Regions from separate parts of the Uliginosibacterium sediminicola genome, predicted to be linked through region 1. Evidence: predicted binding sites of a transcription regulator. Region 1 holds the regulator's gene; the other holds the start of a gene.
What was found. Region 1 encodes FNR, which switches genes on or off when oxygen is low (the NO sensors DNR and NnrR bind a similar motif). Its sites were predicted from a motif close to TTGANCTAGNTCAA; they were not measured.
Positions count from the first base shown of each region.

Region 2: the regulator FNR is predicted to act here: its motif matches at 9,357-9,370, upstream of ABDB84_RS00870 (hemerythrin domain-containing protein).

Region 1 is NZ_JBDIVE010000006.1:228,582-240,304, reverse strand. It holds gene ptsP (phosphoenolpyruvate--protein phosphotransferase) at 1-144, opposite strand, end outside; gene ABDB84_RS12890 (LacI family DNA-binding transcriptional regulator) at 370-1,353, shown strand; gene rquA (rhodoquinone biosynthesis methyltransferase RquA) at 1,377-2,102, opposite strand; gene fnr (fumarate/nitrate reduction transcriptional regulator Fnr) at 2,199-2,966, opposite strand; gene ABDB84_RS12875 (response regulator) at 2,977-3,363, opposite strand; gene ABDB84_RS12870 (universal stress protein) at 3,569-4,009, shown strand; gene ABDB84_RS12865 (PAS domain-containing sensor histidine kinase) at 4,006-5,049, opposite strand; gene ABDB84_RS12860 (response regulator) at 5,198-5,887, shown strand; gene ubiT (ubiquinone anaerobic biosynthesis accessory factor UbiT) at 5,910-6,392, opposite strand; gene ABDB84_RS12850 (U32 family peptidase) at 6,389-7,300, opposite strand; gene ubiU (ubiquinone anaerobic biosynthesis protein UbiU) at 7,297-8,307, opposite strand; gene ABDB84_RS12840 (heavy metal translocating P-type ATPase) at 8,495-10,786, shown strand; gene ccoS (cbb3-type cytochrome oxidase assembly protein CcoS) at 10,828-10,971, shown strand; gene ccoN (cytochrome-c oxidase, cbb3-type subunit I) at 11,187-11,723, shown strand, end outside.
Region 2 is NZ_JBDIVE010000001.1:168,423-180,145, forward strand. It holds gene ABDB84_RS00815 (type IV pilus secretin PilQ) at 1-784, opposite strand, end outside; gene ABDB84_RS00820 (pilus assembly protein PilP) at 781-1,311, opposite strand; gene ABDB84_RS00825 (type IV pilus inner membrane component PilO) at 1,320-1,988, opposite strand; gene ABDB84_RS00830 (PilN domain-containing protein) at 1,985-2,575, opposite strand; gene ABDB84_RS00835 (pilus assembly protein PilM) at 2,572-3,651, opposite strand; gene ABDB84_RS00840 (penicillin-binding protein 1A) at 3,921-6,143, shown strand; gene cyaY (iron donor protein CyaY) at 6,163-6,498, opposite strand; gene lptM (LPS translocon maturation chaperone LptM) at 6,497-6,685, shown strand; gene lysA (diaminopimelate decarboxylase) at 6,682-7,953, shown strand; gene ABDB84_RS00860 (RNA-binding S4 domain-containing protein) at 7,950-8,336, shown strand; gene ABDB84_RS00865 (CBS domain-containing protein) at 8,470-8,916, shown strand; gene ABDB84_RS00870 (hemerythrin domain-containing protein) at 8,884-9,297, opposite strand; gene queC (7-cyano-7-deazaguanine synthase QueC) at 9,427-10,107, shown strand; gene ABDB84_RS00880 (acetate/propionate family kinase) at 10,132-11,322, opposite strand; gene glmU (bifunctional UDP-N-acetylglucosamine diphosphorylase/glucosamine-1-phosphate N-acetyltransferase GlmU) at 11,505-11,723, shown strand, end outside.

The DNA.
Region 1 (11,723 bases):
GGCTTCGCGCTTGAGGAAGCTGTCGACATAGGGCGCGGCAATATAGCCGGCCTGGACCAGCAGCTCGCCGGCCATGCGGATTGCGGCCTCCTTGCTGGAGACGGGAGCGTTGATCGCAACGCAGCTGGGAACAATGATTTCCATGAGTGGAGGATCCGCAGGATTTGTTGAAGTATTTGTAATCGATTACATTGTATGTGTCAATCAAATAACTTGATACTTCTTGTCGTACGCCGCAGGTTTTGGCGTAAACTGCCCAAAATCAAGCACACGCGCTGATTGTGTGTGCTGAAAAATTGTCGTGTTTCAGCGCTCGTTCGCATTTTGGGCTGGAACTGTGTGTAATCGTTCTCAGGTTCTTGGTGAAAGATGACTAGGATTTCTGATGTCGCAAAGCATGCCGGCGTCTCGGTGGCGACCGTCTCGCGCGTGCTGGTCGGGCAGGGCAGTGTCAGCGAGGCCACGCGTGAGCGCGTGCTGGCCTCGGTCAAGGCGCTCGACTATCACCCCGACCTCGCCGCCAGGCGCCTGCGCTCGGGCAAGACCGACACCCTGGGCCTGATCGTCTCCGACATCCGCAACCCGTATTTCACCGAGGTCAGCCGCGCCATCGAGGACGTCGCCTACGCCCGTGGCATGCGCGTGCTGCTCTGCAATGCCGACGAAGACCCGGCCAAGGAACGCTTCTACCTGGACATGATGCGCGACGAAAATGTCGCCGGTGTGATCCTCTCGCCGACCTTGTCGCTGCTCAATCAGTACCGCGCTGAAGACTTCAGCTTTCCGCTGGTACTGGTCGACCGTTGCGATGCCAAGACCGAGGCCGATGCCGTGGTGCTCGACAATATCGATGCCGCCCAGCGCCTGACCCGCCATCTGCTCGAACGCAATTGCCGGCGCATCGCCTTCTTCTACGGTGCCGCCAGTGCAACCGGCAGCCAGCGCCTGGCCGGCTACCAGGCGGCGCTCGCCGAAGCCGGCCTCAGCGCCATCACCCAGCCAGTCAAGCCGACGACAGACGACGCCCGCCAGGCGCTGAGCACCTATCTGGAACGCCACCGCCAGACGCCGGACGCGGTGGTGGCGAGCAGCGGCCTGATCCTGCTCGGCCTGGTCGAAGGCTTGCGCCAGCATGGTTTGCGCTATCCGCAGGATGTGATCGTCGCCGGTTTCGACGACATGCCCTGGACGCGCATCGTCACCCCCGACATCACGGTGATGGCGCAACCGACGGCCGACATCGGCCGCACCGCGATTGAACTGCTGCTGGCGCGCATCGCCCAGCCGGGCCAGGCGATGCGCCGCATCGTCATGCGCGGTGAGCTGATCGTGCGCGGTTCCAGCGCCGCCTGAGTTGCCGGCGCGCTGAACTGCGTTTAACTACGCGCTTTGGGACGCGCGCTGACGATCTGGTAGACGCCGCCGAAGATCGTGCGCTTGTGCCAGTCGTAGTCCTCGGCGTGGCTGGCGTAGTGGCGGATCTCGTGTTGCCAGAGTGCGTCGGCAAAGGGTTCGAGCAGGCGATTGACCCACTTGAGGATGTAACGCACCGGCTGCCACCAGGCCGGCTTGTGGTAGTCGACGAATAGGGCTTCGGCGTTCTCGGGCAGCTGGCTGAGGATGTTGTCGACGATGCGCCGCTTCCAGTTGTCCGGCACTTCGTGCAGCAGGAAGAAGCTGCAGATCAGATCGCAGGGCGCGGCAACGCGGAACTGGCCGGCATCGGCATGACGCAGCTGCGCCCAGGGCATGTCGTCGAGCTTGCGGTGAGCGTGTTCGAGCTGGATCGGCGTCACGTCGGTGAGCGTGAAGTGCCCCTCGCTGCCGCAGCGCTGCGCGGCACGGCGCACCAGATCACCATAGACATGGGCCACCTGCCAGACATGCATGCCGGGCTCGATCCGTTCCAGATAGGCCTGCATCAGGCGCTGGTCATTGCCGAACAGCAGGGTTCTGACGACGCTGTTGCGATCGAGCCAGCGCACCCAGCGCGGACTGACATAGGCCCAGTCGTAGACGTCCGTCATGTAGGCGGGCAGGGCCGGTTGTTGCGGGGCGGGATGCTCGATCTCGCGCTTGAAACTGCTCTCAATGCTGCTCATGGCGACGGTGACACTATCCAGTGGTGAGGTCGCAAGGCGATACCTCAGCGCGGTGAGGCACAACCGCCCCACCGGGTATTCAATGCAAGCGGCCGATCAGAGTCCGGAAGTTGCCGGTGCCGCCACATCCTTGAGACCTTGCGGGTCGAGGATGACGACGTGCTTCTGCTTGATCTGGATGAGCTTCATGTCATCGAAGCGCGACATCACGCGGCTCACCGTCTCCAGCTTGAGGCCCAGATAGCTGCCGATTTCCTCACGCGTCATGCGCAGGTGGAATTCGGTCGGCGAGTAACCGCGAGCGCGGAAGCGGCGCGACAGGCTGACCAGGAAGGTGGCGACTCGTTCTTCGGCACGCATGCTGCCGAGCAGGACCATGACGCCTTGTTCGCCGACGATCTCGCGGCTCATGATGCGGTGGAACTGCTTTTGCAGGCCGGCAATTTCACGCGAGGACTCTTCCAGACGGGCGAAGGGGATGGCGCAGACTTCGCTGTCTTCGAGGGCGATCACATCGATGATGTGGGCGTTGGTGCCGATGCCATCGAGGCCGATCAGATCGCCCGACATCTTGAAGCCGGTCACTTGGTCACGGCCATCTTCGGTGGCGATGCAGGTCTTGAAGGAACCGCTGCGCACCGCGTAGAGCGAGCGGAACGGGTCGCCGGCGCGCTGCAGGCTCTCGCCGCGCTTGAGACGACGACGCGTAGCGACCAGACCGTTGAGGCGCAGTACATCGTCCTGGGCCATACCCTGGGGCAGGCACAGCTCGCGCAGATTGCAGTTGGTGCAACGAACGGCGTTGGTGTCCTTGGCAAAGTTGCAGGCGTCGTTTTGTTGTTGGATCTCTGTCGTGGCAAGCATGTCGTTTTCCTCAGTGGTTTCGGCTATGGAGAGGGAGCGCTTCCTTGATCCGCTCGAATTCTTCTGTCTTGTCGAAGAACCAGCGGGCGCCGGCCTCCATGTAGAAGCGTCTGTATTGCGGCGTGGCATGGTTGGTCAGCACGATGAAGTCAATGTGGGGCACGTGGGGGCTGATGGCTCGGATGACCTCGATGCCTTGCCCGCCGATGAGCTGGATATCCAGAACAACACAATGCGGCTGTGTATCGAAAATCCCCTGCACAGCGCCAGCCGGCGTGTCGGCTTGTCCGACGATGCGAACGTCGTCAATGGCGCTGAGAAGCTCGACCAGACGTGCCCGTATGGCTGGTGAGTCCTCGACGATGAAGACGTCGGTGGTTTGTTTTGTGGTGTTCATGGGATGAATTGTGGTCGTGTCCAGCCCCCGCGAACATCGGCCGTGCCTGCATCAGCGTGTCGGCGATGGCTCATTTGCGCTTGGTCAAATGCCGCCTGTATGTAGGAATTCCCTTACACGCCGCTGATGCTTGATACGCGTCAAGGCAGTCGGTGGGCGTCGGCATAGCGTGGGGACTTGGACGACATCCGAAAGGAGATCCACCATGTACAAGCATCTGCTCGTGCCGACCGATGGCACGGAACTCTCCAATCACGCACTGAACCAGGCCACAGCGCTGGCGCGCTGCCTGGGCGCGCGCATTACGGTCTTATACGTGCAGGAGGAGTGCCCGCAGCCAGTCGTGGCCGACGGCTTTACCAGCGCGGGTTTCGAGGAAGACTTTGTGCGCAACAGCGCTGAAGCGGCTCAGAGCATCCTCAGCCAGGCCCGTGCCGTGGTCGAACAGGAGGGCGTAGCCTGCTTCTGTCGCACGGCGACCAATGCCTCGCCTTGGCAGGAGATCGTGCACACCGCCCAGCTCGAAGGCTGTGACCTGATCTTCATGGCTTCACATGGCCGTACCGGCCTGAGTGGCCTGATCATCGGCTCCGAGACCCACAAGGTGATCACCCATTGCAAGATCCCGGTGTTGGTTTGCCGTTAGGCGGGCTTGCCATCCGCGGCGCAAGTCTGCGGTGAGGGCAACCACAGTTCGACCGTGGTGCCTTCTCCCGGCGCGCTGGTGATGCGTGACTCACCGCCGAGCAGGTAACCACGCTCGCGTACGCCCAGCAGGCCGTGGGAATTGCGCTTGCGCGGACTTTGCAGCGAGAAGCCGCTGCCATCGTCCTGCACGCGCAGATGGATCTGCTCGCCGCCGCTCTCGATCAGCACCGAGACCTTGCTCGCCTGCGCATGCTTGGCGATATTGGTCAGCGATTCCTGCAGCACGCGGAATACCGCTGTGGCATGCGGATCGCCAAAATCCAGCGAACCAACGATCTGCACGTCACAGACCGCATCCGAACGGTCGGTGAATTCCTGGATCACCCATTCGACGGCGGCAGCCAGGCCGAGGTCGTCGAGCATCAGCGGGCGCAAGTCTGCCGAGATGCGTCGTGTGGCGGCCACGGTTGAATTGAGCATGCTCTCGATGCGCGCAATGCGCTCGGCCATTGCCGTGTTCTGCGCCGGTACTTCATGACGCAGGGCGATGACATCCATTTTCAGCGCAGTCAGCGACTGCCCCAGCTCGTCGTGCAATTCACGCGCAATACGGCTCTTCTCCTGCTCGCGGACCGATTGCGCCAGCGCCGCCAGTTCGCGCAGTTCCTCACGCGAATGACGCAGCGCTTCATCGGCGCGGACGCGTTCCGTTACATCACGCAGAATCACCGTGTAGAATTTGTGACCGTTCTCAGCGATGTGAGAGATCGAGGCTTCCAGCGGGAATTCCTCGCCGTTGCGGCGCAGACCGGCGAGTACATGCAGGGCGCCCATGCGGCGCGCGCTGATGCCGGTTTCGCCAAAGCGGCGGACATGCTGGCCATGCGCGGCGCGAAAACGTTCCGGAATCAGCAGGTTGAGCGGTTCGCCAATCACCTCGTCGCGGCTGTAGCCGAAGACCACCTCGGCGGCGGCATTGAAAATTACGATGCGTTGCGTTTCATCTACGGTGACAATGGCGTCCATGGCGGAATCCACGACACCTTTAACCAGGACGCCAAGATGGTTTTGATCGAATGTATCCACAGCCTGCCCTTGCCAAAAGTTGCGCTAGTATAGGCTGCAGCAATCGACTTGCGCATCTCCGCGCAAGACCATTGCGATATCGTCCCTGACAGAAGCCCCAATGAGTACATTTGCACCGACCCGCATTCTTGTCGCCGACGACCATACCCTCATGCGCGAGGGCCTGCGGCGAATCATCGAAGGCGCGCAGGACATGCGCGTAGCGGCGGAAGCCACCAACGGCCACGAAGTGCTGGCCCATGTGCGACGCGGCGAGGTCGATCTGGTCTTGCTTGATCTGTCGATGCCGGGCAAGAGCGGGGTGCCGCTGATCAAGCAGATCAAGGAAGAATTCCCGCGCCTGCCGGTGCTGGTGCTGACCATGCATCAGGAAGAGCAATATGCGGTGCGCTCGATCCAGGCCGGCGCCTCAGGTTACCTGACCAAGGAAAGCGCCGGCACCGAGCTGGTAACGGCGATTCGTCGGGTGGCCAGCGGGCGCCTGTTCATCAGCCCCGAGGTGGCCGAGCAGCTGGCGATGAATGTGATGCCCGGCAGCCACAAGGAGCTGAGCCACAAATCGCTGTCCGACCGTGAATTTGAAGTGTTCCGCCTGATGGTCGAAGGCGCCTCGGTCACTGACGTGGCCGATCGCCTCAAACTCTCGGCCAAGACGGTGAGCACGCACAAGGCGCGCATCCTGCAGAAGATGAATATGCAGTCACTGGCGCAACTGGTGCGCTATGCCGTCGAGAACGGCATCATCGGCGACGCCGAAGGCAGCCACGCGACCCAGGACGAGGCGCCCTGAGCGGCACAGCCAGTTTCCTGATTTAGCGCGCCGCTTGCAGCCAGGCCGGGCGCTCGCAGGCGTCGAGCCAGTTCTTGATCACCAGCCCCAGTTCGGTATCTCCGGAAATCTTCAGGCGACGCTGAAAGAACAGCGTGTCGGCATCCATGCTGCCGCGTGCCATCAAGACAAAATCTGCCAGCGTGGCGCTGATCTCCAGATCGGCCTCCGGCAGCTGCCAGAGCGGCCGGAAGCGGCCTTGCTGGCAGGCGAATGCGCAGCGCAGGCCCAGATCACTGATGCCGATGATGAAACTGTGACCGTCCAGTTCCTCGGGCGGCGTCAGCCAGGTGGCGCGACGCGCAATCTCCAACAAGAGCGCGCCATGCGCTGACACCAGGGCCGGCGGCAGGCGTTCGCCGAGACGCGCCATGAAGGGGCGCGGCGTCGGCAGATTGCTCAGTACGCTGGCGGCGAGCTGGCCGAGCAGGGCCGGCGGGGTGCGCAGCAAGCTGTCCTTGTTCATACAAGCTCCAAGTGTTCGATGCCGGCATGGCCATGCCAGTAGCCATTGCAGAGGCGAATGCCTTCCGGCGGTTTGACGGCTTGCGGCTGCTCGCCACGCCGTACCGCGTCGAGCGCGAGGATCGCCTCCAGGGTGCCCTGCGATTGCGGGCTGACGCGCAGCACATCGACACCGGCCTGAGCCAGATTCGCCGCTTGATTGATCAGGTCCAGACAGGCGGCCGATTGCGTCTGGATGCCATTGATGGCGAGAAAGTCCTGCGATTCCCGAGTGCGCAGATCGAGCCCGTCGGGGTGCTCGCTGCAATGGAAATTGCAATCGTCCTTGCGGCGGTGAAAATGCCGGGCGGTAAAGCAGCGGGAGGAGAAGGCCAGCGGCATGCGCCCCCAGACCATCACTTCGGCCTGCAGCGCGGACGGCTTTTCAGCGATCAGCTGGCGCAGCGTGTGCTGGTCCATTTCCAGCGGCGCGACAAAGCGCGTCGCGCCAAGGCTGTGCAGCCAGGCCAGGGTCTCGCCGTTGTAAGCGTTCAGATGCGGGCCGGCGACAAAGCCGCGCCCGCCGCGTGCGCGGATCGCGCCGACCTCGCCAGCTTCCACCGCAAAGTCGTCCTGCTCGCAGATCCGCTGCATGGCCATCGCCTCGCTGCCCGATTCGATCAGGGTGCGTGTCGACAGCAACACCTGTTTGCCCGAGTCGCGCAGCATGCGCGCCAGATCCAGCCATTCTTCGTGGCGCAGAGCGTGGCGGCGGCTGCACACGGTCTCGCCCAGATAGATGATGTCCACCGGCGTCGAGGCGACATCGACGTAGAAATCCAGGGTTTCCTGTTGGGTCCAGTAGTAGAGCAGGGGGCCGAGCGCAATGCGATAGGCCGGAGCGCCGTTGCCGGCGTGTGTCGCGTTCATTTCCATGGTCGGTCAAATGCTCCCTGGGTGACTTGCGAACCTTCCGCATGCGCGGCTAGCGCGGCCTGCCATTCGGGTCTGGCGGAGTAGCGCGCCGGATTGCTGAGGGCGCTATCGAGCGCGCTGCGCAAGGTGCTGGTGACTTGTGTGACATAGGCCGGACTGCGCTGGCGCCCCTCGATCTTCAGCGCCGCAACGCCCATCTGAACCAGGCGCGGCAAGAGGCTCAGCGCGTTGAGGCTGGTCGGCTCTTCGAGCGCGTAGTCAGGCGCGCCGTCACAACCGCCTTCGTGTACTGCGAAACGGCCCTTGCACAGCGTCGGATAGGCCGCAGCTTCCTTGGGTGCGTAGCGGTCGATGAGAATGCCGTTCAGCCGCGCTTCGAGCTGGCCATCGTGTTCGATCCAGCGCACCGCATGCGCCGGTGAGCAGACACCCTTGTTATTGGGTGAATCGCCGGTGGCGTAGGACGAGAGCAGGCAGCGCCCCTCGGCCATCACGCACAGACTGCCAAAGCCGAAGACTTCGATCTCGACACTGGTCTTGTTGATCAGCTTCTCGATTTCGTTGAGCGTCAGCACGCGGGGCAACACGGCGCGGCGGATGCCGAATTGCTCGCGCATGAATTCGATGGCACCGGCGTGGGTCGCCGAACTCTGCACCGAGAGGTGCAGGCGCATGTCCGGATAACGCTTGCTGGCGTAGGCGAGCAGGCCCGGATCGGCGAGGATGACCGCATCGGCGCCCAGCGCGTAAGCGGTATCGACGGCGGTATGCCATTCGCCGACGCGCCCTGCTTGCGGAAAGGTGTTGATCGCGAACAGCACCTTGCGGCCCATGCGGTGCGCCAGTTCGACGCCTTCGCGCAGCTGTGCTTCGCTGAAATTGAGCCCGGCGAAATTGCGGGCATTGGTGGCGTTCTTCAGCCCCAGATAGACAGCATCCGCGCCGGCCTGCAAGGCCGCCTTGAGTGCTGCGAGACTTCCCGCGGGAGCGACGAGTTCCATGTGTATAGATGAGCAGCCAGAATGAGCTGCAGGCTAGCCGCATGAGCGCGCTCGTGGCTTGTCGCGGGTCAACGCAGCATGGAACGTCGCCCCCCGGCTTGCCGTCTGCGCTTGACCCAGGTCAAATAGTCGCCAGCGCCGCTCGCTTAGTCTGTAATGGGCAGCTATCTGCCGGAGAATTGTTTGCGTGGCTTTTGAAACTCTTGACCCCAGTCTTGCCTTGCCGGCGGGCCCCGGCGCGGCCATTGCGTCGGACGCGCGCTATCAAGCGCTGGATGACGCCGAGCTGCAGGCGCAATTTAGCCGTCCTGCCGAGCAAGAAGGCCTGACCGAATCCTGGCTGCTGGTCGATGGCATGGTTTGCGCAGCCTGCGCGCAAAGCATCGAACAGCGCCTGGGCGGCATGCCGGGCGTGCACCGTGTGCAGGTCAATGCTGCCGCCGGCCGTGCAAAACTGATCTGGGATCAGCGCCAGACCGCGGTGTCGACGCTGTTTGCCGCCATCGCCCAGCTCAATTACCGGCCCTATCCGGTGCAACACATCGAGGGCGATCTGCAGCGCCGACGCCAGCAGCGCCAGGCACTGTGGCGTCTGTTCGTCGCCGGCTTCTGCATGATGCAGGTGATGATGTATGCCACGCCGATCTATTTCGCGACGCCCGGCGACATCACGCCGGATATGGAACAGCTGCTCAAATGGGCCAGCTGGCTGCTCAGCCTGCCGATCGTGCTGTTCGCGGCCGGACCGTTTTTCCGCAGCGCCTGGCAGGATCTGCTGGCGCGCCGCATCGGCATGGATGTGCCGGTTTCGCTGGGCATCCTGATCACCTTCGTGGCCAGTTCGCTGGCCCTGATGCAGCGCAGTGGCGAGGTGTATTTCGATTCGCTGTCGATGTTCGTGTTCTTCCTGCTCGGCGGCCGCTATCTGGAAACCCTGGCGCGCAACAAGGTCGCCGGCAATCTGGAACAGCTCGCCAAGCGCTTGCCAAGCTCGGTCGAGCGTCTGCTCGATTACCCGGCCTCTGGCGAATCCCGCCCGGCGCTGGCGCACCAGCTGCGCAGCGGTGATGTACTGCGCATCCTGCCCGGCCAGGCTTTTCCGGGCGATGGCGTGGTGCTCGACGGCCACAGCGCGGTGGATGAAGCCCTGCTCACCGGCGAAGGACAGCCGGTCGACAAATCGCCTGGCGATCCGCTGGTCGCGGGCAGTTACAACCTGCATGCGCCGCTACTGATGCGCCTCGAACGCCTGGGGCGCGATTCGCGCTTTGGCGAGATCGTCGCCCTGATGGAACGCGCCGCCAGCGAAAAGCCCCGTCTGGCGGCGCTGGCCGACCGCTATGCAGCGCATTTCCTGCTCGCCGTGCTGGTGCTGGCAGCGCTCGCCGCCGGCGTGTGGCGGCTGATCGAACCGGCACGCGCAATCTGGGTGGCAGTGGCGGTACTGGTGGTGACCTGTCCCTGCGCCTTGTCGCTGGCGACGCCGGCGGCGATTCTCGCTGCCAGTGGTCGGCTGGCCCGCGAAGGTGTGCTGGTGGCACATCCGGCGGCGCTCGAGGCGATGGCCGAAGCGCAGCGCGTGGTTTTCGACAAGACGGGCACGCTGAGCCATGAGCAGGTCTTGCTCAAGTCGGTCCAGGTCGTGCGCGAAGGCTTTGATGCGCAGCGCGCACTGGCGCTGGCGGCGGCGCTCGACGCGCAATCCCTGCATCCGATTGCACGGGCCTTGCAGCGCGCCGTGGCGACCGAAGCGGCGCCGCTCAAGCTCGAATCCCTGCACGAAGAACGCGGCCAGGGCGTCGAAGCCTGGTTCGAGGGTGAGCGCTACCGGCTCGGCCGCGCCAGTTTCGCCTGGCCAGATTTCCGTATCGAGGACAGCATCGATGTCAGCAGCCTGTTGGCCGACCAGAACGGGCCTATCGCCGTACTCCATTTCGGCGAACGGCTGCGCGAGGATGCGGTCGCTGCGCTGCAGGCTTTGCGCGTTCAGGGCTTGCAGCTTGCGATGTTGTCGGGCGACCGCTCGCACAGCGCAGCCGCCATCGCCGCCCAGGCCGGCATCAGCGAAGTGCTCAGCGAACAGACGCCGGAGAGCAAGCTGGCGGCGCTGGCGGCCTGGCAGCAGGGTGGGGCGGGCCGTGACGCACAGCGCGTGATCATGGTCGGCGACGGTATCAACGACGGGCCGGTGCTGTCGCGCGCCGATGTTTCGGTGGTGATGGGTAGCGGCGCGCCGCTGAGCCAGTCGGACGCCGATCTGGTGCTGCTCTCCAACCGCCTCGGCGATTTGCCGCTGGCCATTGCGCTGGCGCGCCGCACGCAAGCCATCATCAAACAGAATCTGTGCTGGGCAGCCGCTTACAATGCACTCTGCGTGCCGCTGGCCATGCTCGGCTGGCTGCCGCCCTGGCTCGCAGGCTTGGGCATGGCGGCCAGCTCCTTGCTGGTGGTGCTCAATGCACTGCGCCTGGCGCGCTGAATTGCGAATCCGCACATACTGATCGAGAGCGACAATACATCTTGGATATCCTGCTTCTGCTCGTACCGCTGTCAGTCGTGCTGGTCTTCATCATCGTGGTGATCTTCTACTGGGCCTTGCAGGAAGGGCAGTTTGAAGACCTCGAATCGCCCGGTCGCGAGCTGCTCGACGACGACGACCGCTGAGTGTGACGCCGCGCCGCAAGGGCGCTGTCATGTCAATGCCGCGGAACGACCCGCCTTGTGCGCTGCGCCATTGACCACGCGGACCTCAGTAGATTCCCGTATGCCGGGTGCTTTTGTGCTTCGGAGCTTGCGTTGTTTGATATACATCAAGTTATCGCGGGCTGCATGCCGACAAACTGCCAGCGAGTCACCTGATAGGTTTTTCCATGACAAACATCAATAGCGCAGAGCACTTCAACTATCGCGTTGTCCGGTTGTTCTCGGTCGCGTCGGTAATCTGGGGGGTCGTTGGCATGCTGGTCGGCGTAATCATCGCCTCCCAGCTCACTTGGCCCGAACTCAACTTCGGTATTCCCTGGCTGACTTATGGCCGCTTGCGTCCCTTGCATACCAATGCGGTGATTTTTGCATTTGGTGGCTGTGCGCTGATGGCGACCTCGTACTACGTGGTGCAGCGAACCTGTCAGGTGCGTCTGTTCCTCGGCAAGCTGGCGGAATTCACCTTCTGGGGCTGGCAGCTGATCATCGTGGCTGCGGCACTTACCTTGCCGCTGGGTTACACTCAGGGTAAGGAATACGCCGAGCTGGAATGGCCGATTGACATTGCCATTGCTGTCGTCTGGGTGGCCTATGCAATCGTCTTCTTCGGTACGATTGCCAAGCGCCGCGTCAAGCACATCTATGTGGCCAACTGGTTCTACGGCGCCTTCATCCTCGCCGTGGCACTGTTGCATATCGTCAATAGCGCCGCG
Region 2 (11,723 bases), on a different contig from region 1:
TGACCTCAACCACGAACTGGTTATCGGTCTGGTAAGCATTGTGTTCCCATAGCCCCTTGGGCGTGATCACCATGCGCACCGAGTCGCCTTGAGCGCTGGTCACCACGGTATTCACCGGCGTCGCGAAGTCAGTCACATCCAGACGGCGGCTCAGGCGCTCGGGCACCGTGGTCTTGAGGAAATCGACGACCAGTGAAGCGCCTTGTTGGCGGATATCGATGCCGGCATTCGGGTCGGAGAGATCCACAACAATGCGCCCTTCACCATCCTTGCCACGGCGGAAACTGATGTCGCGCACACTATGCGTGCTGGCCCCCTGCTGTTCAGCGAAACGCGCTGCCGGAGCCGGCTCCTGACTTCTGGCAGGCAGATTGGCCAGCGTAATCAGCACTTCACGGCCATTGACCTGGGTGGTGTAAGTGAGCGGACGCAAGAGGTTGAGCACCACACGCGTGCGATCCGCAACCTGTACGAGATTGGCACTGCGCAAATCCCCCTCATTGAAGGAAACCGAACCCTGAGTGCCGTTGGCCGTGGCCGGAAAATCGATCGCGACCCGTGCCGGATTGGAGACACTGAAGCTGCCCAGGCTGCCAACCAACGGCTCCTTGAGCAAAACCTTGACCACCACATTGCCATTACTCTGGCTGGCCTGAACGGATTCAATCGAGTTCTTTGCCGGGGCTGCTGCCGGAGCCGCCGGCTGCTGTGCGCGAGCCGTTACGCTCGACAAGGCCGCCGCCATACAAAGCAGCACAATCTTTAGTTTTCGTTGGTATGTCATCGCCTTGCCTCCTGCTCCTGCAATTGCATGGAGCCGATACGTTCAACCCAGTCGCCGTTGGCGTCTTCCACCAACTCTTTCAGTGTCAATTCTGCGTCCGAAATCTTGGTGATCTGCCCGAAGTTCTGACCGATGTAGTTGCCGACATGAACCTGGTAGGTGGTCTTGTCTACCTGCAGCAAGGCCACCGGCTTACCCGCCTTGACCATCATGCCGACGAACTTCATGGACTCCAGCGGATAGGCCTCCAGCGGTTCGCGACGGCGATTGGTATCCGGACGGTTGGCAGAGCGCTTTTCCGGATCCAGCTTCGACGCCAGAAACGGATCAACGATCTTGTCCAGATCGAAATCCACGACGGGGAAAGTTTTGATTTGTGGCAGCGGAGGGATGTGGCCGCGCATACCAGCCTGCTCGTTCTGCATCCAGTTCTTGATGTCCTGATGCTCATCGCTGCCGCAGGCACTGAGCAAAGCCACGCCAAGCACCAAAGCACCGGCTCGGACGGCAAATCTAGGCGTTCGCATGGGCGTCCTCACTTCTTGTCCGCCTTTTTGTCATGGCGTTGCTTGGAAACCTCTTCTTCGTCCAGATAACGATAGGTCACCGCCGTGGCATCCATCTTGAGCGTACCCGCTGGCGCCGCTTCAATGGCGATGTCGCGCAGCGAAACGATGCGCGGCAGCTTGGCGACATCTGCCGCAAACACCCCAAGGTCCGCATACGTACCGGTGACGCGCAGGGAAATCGGCAGTTCGGCGTAGAAATCCTTCACGCCTTCGGTACCAGGGCGCCACAGCTCGAACTGCAGGCCGCGACCACGCCCTGCCCGATTGACATCGTCAAGCAGGGACTCCATCTCCGAACGATTGGGCAGCTGCTTCAGCAAAGCACCGAACTGGCGGTCGATATCGGCAAGCTGCTTCTGGAACTCTTCAAGATTGACAGCCTGGCGCTTTTTGAGCACCCACTCATCCTTGAGGCGAACCTCGTCCTGGCGACGCTGATCCAGAGTGAGCAGCTGGTCTTTCCAGTCAAACCACCAGGCGCAGGTAACCAGCACGATGAGCAAAGCCACCAGCATGGCGATCCGTGGCACCAGGGGCCAGACGCCGGGATCATTGGGATCGAGGTCGCGAAAATCATTGAGGACCTGCTGAACATTGATGCCGCGCAGGCGCTGAGTCAGGTTCGGCGCACTCATTTGCCAGGCTCCTTGTTCGTCACCGGTTTGCCATCCTGGTCAAGCGGCGTGCGCTCAATATTGACGAACAGGGTGAAATCGCCAACCCGGCGGCGGTTGAAATCGGCCGCCTTGATCTCGACCAGCTCGGGCTTTTCAAAGATCGGCGAAGCATCCAGATTCCTCATGAACTGCGAGACACGGGCATTCGATTGCGCGTAACCAACCAGCTGGATGCGTCCGCCGTTCTGCTTGATCAGGCGCAGGAAGACACCTTCGGGAACCTGCTTGCCCAGCTCGTTCATGATGTGCACGGTTTCAGCACGATTGCTCTGCAAGGACTCGATCACCTGCTTGCGCGACAACAGCGACTGGGTCTGCTCCTGCAAGCGCTTGATTTCGGCAATCTGCTTGTCCAGCTCGGCGATCTCGCGCTTGAGGAAATCGTTGGAGGAGTCCTGCGCCTCAATGCGCTGGTTGATCAGGGTGTGACCAACAAACCAGATGGCGCCTGCAAACAACGCCACCAGCCCCAGCAAGGTATAGAACTGCTGTCGGCGCTGCTTGCGCGCCTCTTCCCGGTGGGGCAAAAGATTGATGCGGATCATGCGTCAAACCTCCGCATCGCAAGGCCACACGCCACCATCAGGGCGGGCGCGTCGGCAGCCAGATTCTTGGGGCGGATGCGCTGCGAGAGCGTCATGCCGACGAAGGGATTGGCCACCTGGGTCGCTACCTGGGTGCGACCGGCGACGATCTGATCAAGCCCTGGCACGACCGCACAGCCACCCGAGAGGATGATGTAGTCGACCTGGTTGAATTGCGTCGAAGTGAAGAAAAACTGCAGCGCGCGCGACACTTCCAGCCCGAGGCTGTCCATGAACGGGCGCAACAATTCGTGTTCGTAGTTTTCCGGCAGGCTGCCGGTGCGCTTGGCGGCTTCGGCCTCTTCCTGGCTCATGCCGTAGTTGCGCATGATGTCCTGGGTCAGCTGGTAGCCACCAAAAGCCTGCTCACGCGAGTACAGCACCGCATCGTCACGCAGCACCGCGACTTTCATGACATTGGCGCCGATATCCACGGTCGCCACAATCTTGCCCGCGCCAGCATCTTTATCCAGACGGCTGCGCACGAGGTCGAAGGCAGCCTGCGCCGCGAAGGATTCGACATCCATCACGACGGCCTTGAGGCCCGCAGACTCGGCGGCGGCAACGCGGTCTTCAACTTTTTCCTTACGCGAGGCAGCAATCAGCACCTCGACTTCATCCGGATTGTTGGCCAGCGCGCCGAGCACCTGGAAGTCCAGATTGACCTCTTCGATCGCGAACGGGATGTACTGGTTGGCTTCGGACTCGACCTGCACTTCCATATCGAGTTCGCGCAAGCCCGCAGGCAGGGTGATTTTCTTGGTGATGACGGCGGAGGCCGGCAAAGCCAGCGAGACATTCTTGGTATTCGTCCCAAGCCGTTTCCAGCCCTTGCGGATCGCCTCGGCGACGGCTTCCAGGCTGGCGATATTGCCATCGCTGACGGCATCGCGCGGCAATGGCTCGATGGCGTAGCGCTCAAGGCGGTACTGGCCGGAAGTCTCTGAGAGCTCAACCAGTTTGACCGAAGAAGACGAAATATCCAGACCAATCAACGGCCTGGAGCGCCCTCCCAGCAAGGATGCAATGTCAATCACGCGAGGCCGTCCTGTAGAATATCATTTAAAATCCGGCAGTTACGTGCAATACCGCAAAACTACTTTAAATGCTAGCAGTAAGCAGTCAGAAGTGTAAAGCAAACTTGTTGCCAGCAACTTACATACGCTGACTTCAAGACGCGCCGCCTATAATCCTGCGACTACGATAACAGCACTCGGGTCATTTACGACCAGAACCTTCAAAACTCATGGCTTCCCTGCGCAAACCGCTTCTCATCTCTGCCGCACTTATCCTGGCGCTGGGCCTGATGGCCTGCTCAGCGGTCGCCATCGCGGCGGCATTTGCCTGGCCCAAACTGCCCGACCTGGCCGCACTGACCGATTACAAGCCACGCATCCCCTTGCGCATCTATTCTGCCGACGGCGCACTGATCGGAGAATATGGCGAGGAGCGGCGCAGCTATACGCCGATCAAGGCCGTTCCCGATTTACTCAAGCACGCCATCCTGGCAGCAGAGGACGACAGGTTTTACCAGCATGGCGGCGTCGATTTTGCCGGACTGGCGCGTGCCACCGCACTTAACCTGCTGGGCGGCGCTCGTCGGCAAGGTGGCAGCACCATTACGATGCAGGTGGCGCGCAATTTTTATCTCAGCCGCGAGAAAACATTCAGCCGCAAACTTTATGAAATCCTGCTCTCACTGAAGATTGAAAAAAGCCTCAGCAAAGACCAGATTCTCGAAGTCTATTTCAACCAGATTTACCTTGGGCAACGTGCTTATGGTTTTACGGCAGCGGCACAGATTTATTATGGCAAGAGCCTGCCCGAACTGACGGCCGGTGAATGTGCAATGCTCGCCGGCCTGCCCAAGGCTCCCTCGGCCTATAACCCGGTCGTCAATCCCGAGCGCGCCGCACAGCGCCAGCATTATGTTTTGCGACGCATGATGGAGCTGGGTTTCATCGATGCGGCCACACACGAGAAATCACTCAGCGAGCCGGTCAAGCTGGCGATTGGTAAATCACAGCAATCGGTGCAGCCGCTGATTTCAGTGCACGCTGAATTCGTCGCTGAAATGGCGCGTCAGATCGCCTACGAACAATTCAAGGACGAAGCCTATACGCGCGGCATCAAGGTCATCACCACAGTTTTGAAGAATGACCAGGTCGCAGCCTATCAGTCGCTGCGCCGTGGCGTACTCGATTATGAGCGCCGCCATGGTTATCGCGGTGCCGAGGCGCAGCTGGACCTGAGCGATGTAAAAAGCGATCAAGACGAACATCTTGAAGAGCTGATCGACGACTACCCCGATCAGGACGAGATCCGCACCGCCATCGTGCTGCGCGCAGAACCCAAGCTCCTGCATTTGTATCTGCGCGGCGGCGAGCTGGTCGACATCAGCGGCGACAGCCTCAAATACGCGGCGGCGATGATGGCCGCCAACGCCGCGCCGCAAAAGCAGCTGCGCCGCGGTTCGCTGATCCGCGTGGTGAAAACGGCCAAGGGCTGGGCGGTGACACAGCCGCCCGAGGTGGAAGCCGCCTTTGTCTCGCTGGACCCGAATACCGGCGCGATCCGCTCCCTGGTCGGCGGCTTTGACTTCAACCGCAACAAGTTCAACCACGTCACCCAGGCCTGGCGCCAGCCCGGATCGAGCTTCAAGCCCTTCATCTACTCGGCCGCCATCGAAAAGGGCTTCACCCCGGAGAGCGTGTTCGACGATGCGCCGCTGAATTTCTCGGCCAGCGATACGGGCAGCCAGGCTTGGTCGCCGGGTAACTACGACGGCAAATACGAAGGCCCGATGAGCCTGCGCACTGCGCTGGCCAAGTCGAAGAACATGGTCGCCATCCGCCTGCTGCAAGCCATCGGCCCGGCCTATGCGCAGGACTACGTGACTACGCGCTTCGGTTTTGATCCGAACAAGAACCCGCCCTACCTGACCCTGGCGCTCGGTTCCGGTGCCGTCACGCCCTGGCAGATGGCCAGCGCTTACGCCATTTTTGCCAACGGCGGCTATCGCATCCAGCCCTACATCGTCAGCGAGATCCGTGACGAGAAGGACCGTGTCGTGGCGCGCGTCGATCCGGCGGTGGCCGGCAAGCAGGCGGACCGCGTGCTCGACCCGCGCAATGTCTATCTGATGAACTCGATGATGCAGGACGTGGTGCGACGCGGCACCGCAGGCAAGGCGATGGCGCTTGGCCGCAGCGATCTGGCCGGCAAGACCGGCACCACCAATGACTACGTCGACGCCTGGTTCAGCGGCTACAACCCCGGCCTGGTGGGCATCGCCTGGGTCGGCCACGACCAGCCAAAGAAACTCGGCTCAGGCGAAACCGGCGGCGTGCTCGCCCTGCCAATCTGGATCGGCTACATGGACAAGGCGCTCAAGGGCGTGCCCGAGCAGAACATGGAAGTGCCACCCGGACTGGTACGCGTCAAGACGGACAAGGGCACCGAGGATCTGGTGTACGAGGAGAACATCCCCGGCGACAGCTCGGCGACGCCCGCCACGCCGCCCAACTGAGTTGCCGGCGCAGGCGGTCTCAGCGAGCCGGCAGGCGTAAAGTCGTGCCGGCTTGCTCGCTGAGCAGGCGGTTGAGCGCGGCGTAGAGGTCTTCACCGTCACGCGTATTGAGCCAGCGACCGTTTTCGGGGCGATAATGGAAGCCGCCCGAGCGCGCTGCCACCCAGATTTCACGTGCCGCCGCATGGCGATTGATGACCATCTTGCTGCCATTGGGAAATTCCAGCTCCAGAATGCCGCCGGGCCGCGACTCCAGATCCAGGTCGATGTCGGCGTCGTCAGCGGCGCTTTCAATGTCTTGCTCCAGTTGCGCCATCTGTGCGTCGGCGATATCCAGAAATGCGTTCTCGTCCATGAGCGAGCAGCTCCTTGCTAACATTAGGTTTTATTCAAACAACGATACCAGCATGCGCTTGATTCTCTCGATCTGTCTTCTCTCGCTGGCGCTTTCCGCCTGCGGCATCAAGGGCGCGCTGTACCTGCCTGCGCCCGATCATAACAAGCCCACTGGCGAACCGTCTGCAGCGAAAGTGGCGCCATGAGTGTTGCGCCCCTGCCCCATGTCATCCCGACCCTGAGCCAAGGCGCTGCCGGACTGCAGCTGGAACAGGTTGCGCTGAGCGACATCGCCGCACAATTCGGCAGCCCGACCTATGTCTATTCCCGCGCCGCGCTGACGGCTGCCTGGCACAACTGGGTCAGCGCCCTCGAAGGCCGCAACGCCCTCGTCTGCTACGCCGTCAAGGCCAATAGCAATCTGGCCGTGCTGAACGTGTTTGCACGCCTCGGCGCCGGTTTCGACATCGTCTCCGGCGGCGAGCTGGCGCGTGTGCTGGCGGCCGGCGGTCGTGCCGACCGCGTGGTGTTCTCCGGCGTCGGCAAGAGTCGTGCGGAAATGGCGCAAGCCCTGCGCGCCGGCATCCACTGTTTCAACCTCGAATCCGCGCCCGAGCTCGATCGCCTTGAAGCTGTGGCCGCCGAACTGGGCCTGCAGGCAGCCATTGCCTTCCGCGTCAATCCGGCCGTCGATCCGAAGACCCATCCCTACATTTCCACCGGCCTGCGCGACAACAAATTCGGCGTCGCCTTCGAAGATGCGCTAGCGCTGTATCGCAAAGCCGCGGCATCCAAGCATCTGCGCATCAGCGGTATTGCCTGCCACATCGGCTCGCAACTGCTCGATCCGGCGCCGATGGCCGAGGCGGCCGCCAAGGTTCGTGGCCTCGTTGAACAGCTGGAACGCGAAGGCATCCACCTCGATCACATCGATCTGGGCGGCGGTCTGGGCATCCGCTATAGCGATGAAGTGCCGCCGACGGGCCGCGATTATCTCGCCCCCCTGCTCGCCGCCATGGCGGGGCGCCCCGAGCAGCTATGCTTCGAGCCCGGCCGCTCCCTGGTCGGCAATGCCGGCTTGCTGCTGACCCGCGTGGAATTCCTCAAGCCCGGCGCGACCAAGAATTTCGCCATCGTCGATGCCGCGATGAACGACCTGGCGCGCCCGGCGCTCTACGATGCGTATCACGAAATGCTGGCCGTGCAGCCACGCGACACGCCACCGGTCTCCTATGAAATCGTCGGCCCGATCTGCGAAAGCGGCGACTTCCTCGGCCACGAGCGCGCCCTGTCACTCGCCGAGGGCGACCTGATCGCCATTCTCTCAGCCGGCGCCTACGGCATGACCATGAGCTCCAACTACAACACCCGCGGCCGCTGCGCCGAAGTGATGGTCGATGGCGATCAGCTGCACCTGATCCGCCCACGTGAGAGCATCGACAGCCTGTTTGCGACGGAGCGCGTATTGCCGTGAGTGGCGAGGAAGGCGTACGCATCGACAAATGGCTGTGGGCGGCGCGTTTCTTCAAGACGCGCACGCTGGCGACGGACGCCATCGAAGGCGGCCATGTGCAGCTCAACGGGCTGCGCATCAAGCCTTCGCGCAATGTTAAAGCCGGCGACCGCATCGAGCTGGTGGCCGGCGATCAGCAGTGGGTGTTGATCGTGCAGGCGCTGGCAGACAAACGCGGCCCGGCCAGCGTGGCGCGCACGCTCTACGAGGAAACGGCGGAGAGCATTGCAGCGCGGCAGGCACGCATCGAACAGCGGCGCCTGCAGCATGAACCGGCCGACGATCTGCGCGGCCGCCCGACCAAGCGCGACCGCCGCGCCATGACGCGCGTGCGCTGGGACTGATTGCGCTGCACGGAACATCTCCGATTGCGCAGGCTATGCACATGCGCTAGTGTGAGTGCTCGATGTTCTGGTTTGGCTGATGCGTGCGCACAGCCGCTGCCGGACTCATGAACCGCCGCCACGGAGACCAAACATGAGCACCACGACAGTCAAGGAAATACTCGCCGGAAAATCTGCAGAAATCCTCAGCGTCACGCCGGACATCTCGGTCTATGCCGCGCTGGAACTAATGGCCAAGGCCGACATCAGCGCTGTGCTGGTGCTCGAAGGCGAGCGTCTGGTAGGCATCTTCACCGAACGCGACTACGCCCGCAAAGTCATCCTGCGCGGCCGCAGCTCTCGTGAATCAAGCATCGGCGAGCTGATGACGCAGAACCTGCTGACCATCTCGCCCAACCATACGGTCGACGACATCATGTCCATCATGACCGAGAACCGCTTCCGTCACCTGCCGGTGGTCGATCACGGCAAACTGGTCGGCATCGTCACTATCGGCGATGCCGTCAAAGCCGTCATGGAAGAACAGCGCCAGACGATTGCCCAGCTCTCAAGTTACATCGCGGGTGATCTCACCACCTGAGTGGCCGAACACCGACTCCATCAGGTAATCCTCCTTGCGCCCATGCTGGGCCAGCATGGTGCGCAAGCGCAGGGATTCGCCGAGGTAGCTGCTCACATCGCACACGGCCAGTGCGCCCCCCATGTAATCCATCATCCCGTTCATCTGATGATGTTCGCGGCGCATGATCGCCACCGAGGTGGAGTTAGCGAAGGACAGGCGCTCGAAAGCGGGGAACAGCTCGTCTTCTTCCGCTTCGAAATGCGCACGCATCGAAGTGCGGAAGCGGCTATAGGTCTCCTCGGCCTGCGTCCAGTCCTCGCGCTGCACCAGCTTGTCCAGCGTCATCAGCAACTCGTCGCAGCGACGGTGCATGTCTTCGAACAGTTCGGCAACCAGCATGGCTCGCTCCTCGCTTGTATTCTTGAGGCCCCATTCTGCGCCGCCAGACATAGGCTTAATTGAGGCAGATCAAGCCCTCAGTGGGCGATAATCGCTACTTCGAATGTCTGTTCCTTCACGTGCTACACCATGAAATCTGATCGCGCTGTTGTCCTGCTCTCGGGCGGACTTGATTCTGCAACCTGTCTGGCCATCGCTCGCGATGCCGGGCTCGAAACCTATGCCTTGTCGGTCGCCTATGGCCAGCGCCATGCCGCCGAGCTGGACGCCGCGCAGCGCGTCGCGGCCGCCCTTGGGGCGCGCGAACATCGTGTCGCCAATGTCGATCTGGGGCAGTTCGGTGGCTCGGCGCTGACCGACAGTTCGCTGACCGTGCCGGTCGATGGCATCCAGCCGGGCATCCCGATCACCTATGTGCCAGCACGCAATACCGTGATGCTGTCGCTGGCGCTGGGCTGGGCCGAAGTGCTTGAGGCGCAGCACATTTATGTCGGCGTCAATGCGGTGGATTATTCCGGCTATCCGGATTGCCGGCCGGAATTCATCGCCGCCTTCGAGCGCATGGCTCAGCTGGCGACCAAGGTCGGTGTCGAGGGTTTGTCACTGCAGATTCATGCGCCGCTGATCGATCTCTCCAAAGCCGAGATCATCCAGCTGGGCACTGGTCTGGGGGTCGATTACGGGATGACCGTATCGTGCTACAAGGCCGACGCGGCAGGCCGCGCCTGTGGCCAGTGCGACTCCTGCCGCCTGCGCAGCGCAGGCTTTGCCGAAGCCGGACTGGCGGACCCGACGCGCTATCAGGGCTGATCGCGCGCAGGGCCCGAACGCTTGCTACGCCACCAGAGCGGTGGTGTGGTAAGCGATCATCCACTCTTCATTGGTCGGCACCACGGCGACCGTGACCTTGCTCTCGGCACTGCTCACAATCGCCGTCTTGCCGCGCTGCTTGTTGGCTTGCGGGTCAATCGCCGCGCCCAGCCAGCCGAGGTATTGCACGATCTCGGCGCGCACTTCACAGCCGTTTTCACCGATGCCGCCGGTGAACACCAGCGCGTCCAGACCGCCTGCCGCCATCGCCAGCGAACCGATCTCGCGCGCCACGCGATAGCAGAACAGCTCGATCGCCTGACGTGCTTCCGGCGCATCGCTGGCTTCGAGCGTGCGCATGTCCTGGCTGATGCCGGAGACGCCAAGCAGGCCCGATTCCTTGTAGATGAAACGCACCAGATCATCGGCGGTGTAACCGTGTTGTTCGACCATGTACAGCAGCACGCCGGGGTCGATGGAGCCGGTGCGGGTGCCCATCATCACGCCTTCAGCAGCGGTAAAGCCCATCGAGGTTGCCACACACTTGAGGTCGCGCAGCGCCGAGATCGAACCACCATTGCCGAGGTGGGCGATCAGCACCGCACCACGGGCCAGCTTGTCGCCGAGCAGGGCCGGCAGCTGACGCGAGACGAAATCGTAAGAGGAACCGTGGAAGCCGTAGCGCTTGACGCCTTCAGCCGTGATCTTGCGCGGAATCGCGTAGGTCTGCGCCACCCAGGGCTGGGTGCGATGGAAAGCGGTGTCGAAACAGGCCACTTGCGGCAGCTTCGGGTACTTGGCGGCCAGCGTGCGGATCGGGCGCAGATTGTGCGGTTGATGCAGCGGACCCAGGGGAATGAAGGTCTCAAGCTTGGCGAACACCTCAGGCGTCACCAGCACCGGTGCGCTGTAATCCTCGCCACCATGCAGGACGCGATGGCCAACGGCCTCCAGCTCGATATTGCGGCCTTCCACCCATTCGAGCAGATGGTCCAGCGCGATCTGATGCGCGGTTTCAAGATCAGCGCCCGGCGTCGGAATCTCGGTGTCGAGCAGGGTCTTGCCGTCAATGTCCTTGGCGACGAAGCGGATGTCGGCGCCAATGCCATCAATCTGACCGCGGAAGATGGACGGAGCGCCTTCGGTCAAGGGCGTCTCGAACATTGCGAATTTCAGGCTGGAAGAGCCCGCATTGATCACCAGTAGCGCTTTCATCAAAACCTCGAAACCTGTGAGCCGGGTTTCGCCGACATGGCAACCCGGGCATGATTCATTGTAGCTATCGTAAACCCTAGCAATCATGACACGAATCAAAGTACGCGGCAGTGCAGCACGGCACAGGCGCCACGCTGCGCGGTGATAAGATTGCGCGCTCGACGTCGCCAGCGGATCCGTTCATGCAGGTCATCATTCTCGCAGCAGGTCAGGGCAAGCGCATGCACTCGCGCCTGCCCAAAGTCCTTCAACCGATTGCCGGGCAAGCCATGCTCAAGCATGTCATCAATACAGCCCGCGCACTGCAGCCGGAGAGCATCTGCGTGGTCTTCGGTCACGGTGGCGATCAGGTGCGCGCAGCCCTGCCCGATGCCGACCTCGCCTGGGCCGAACAGGCGCAG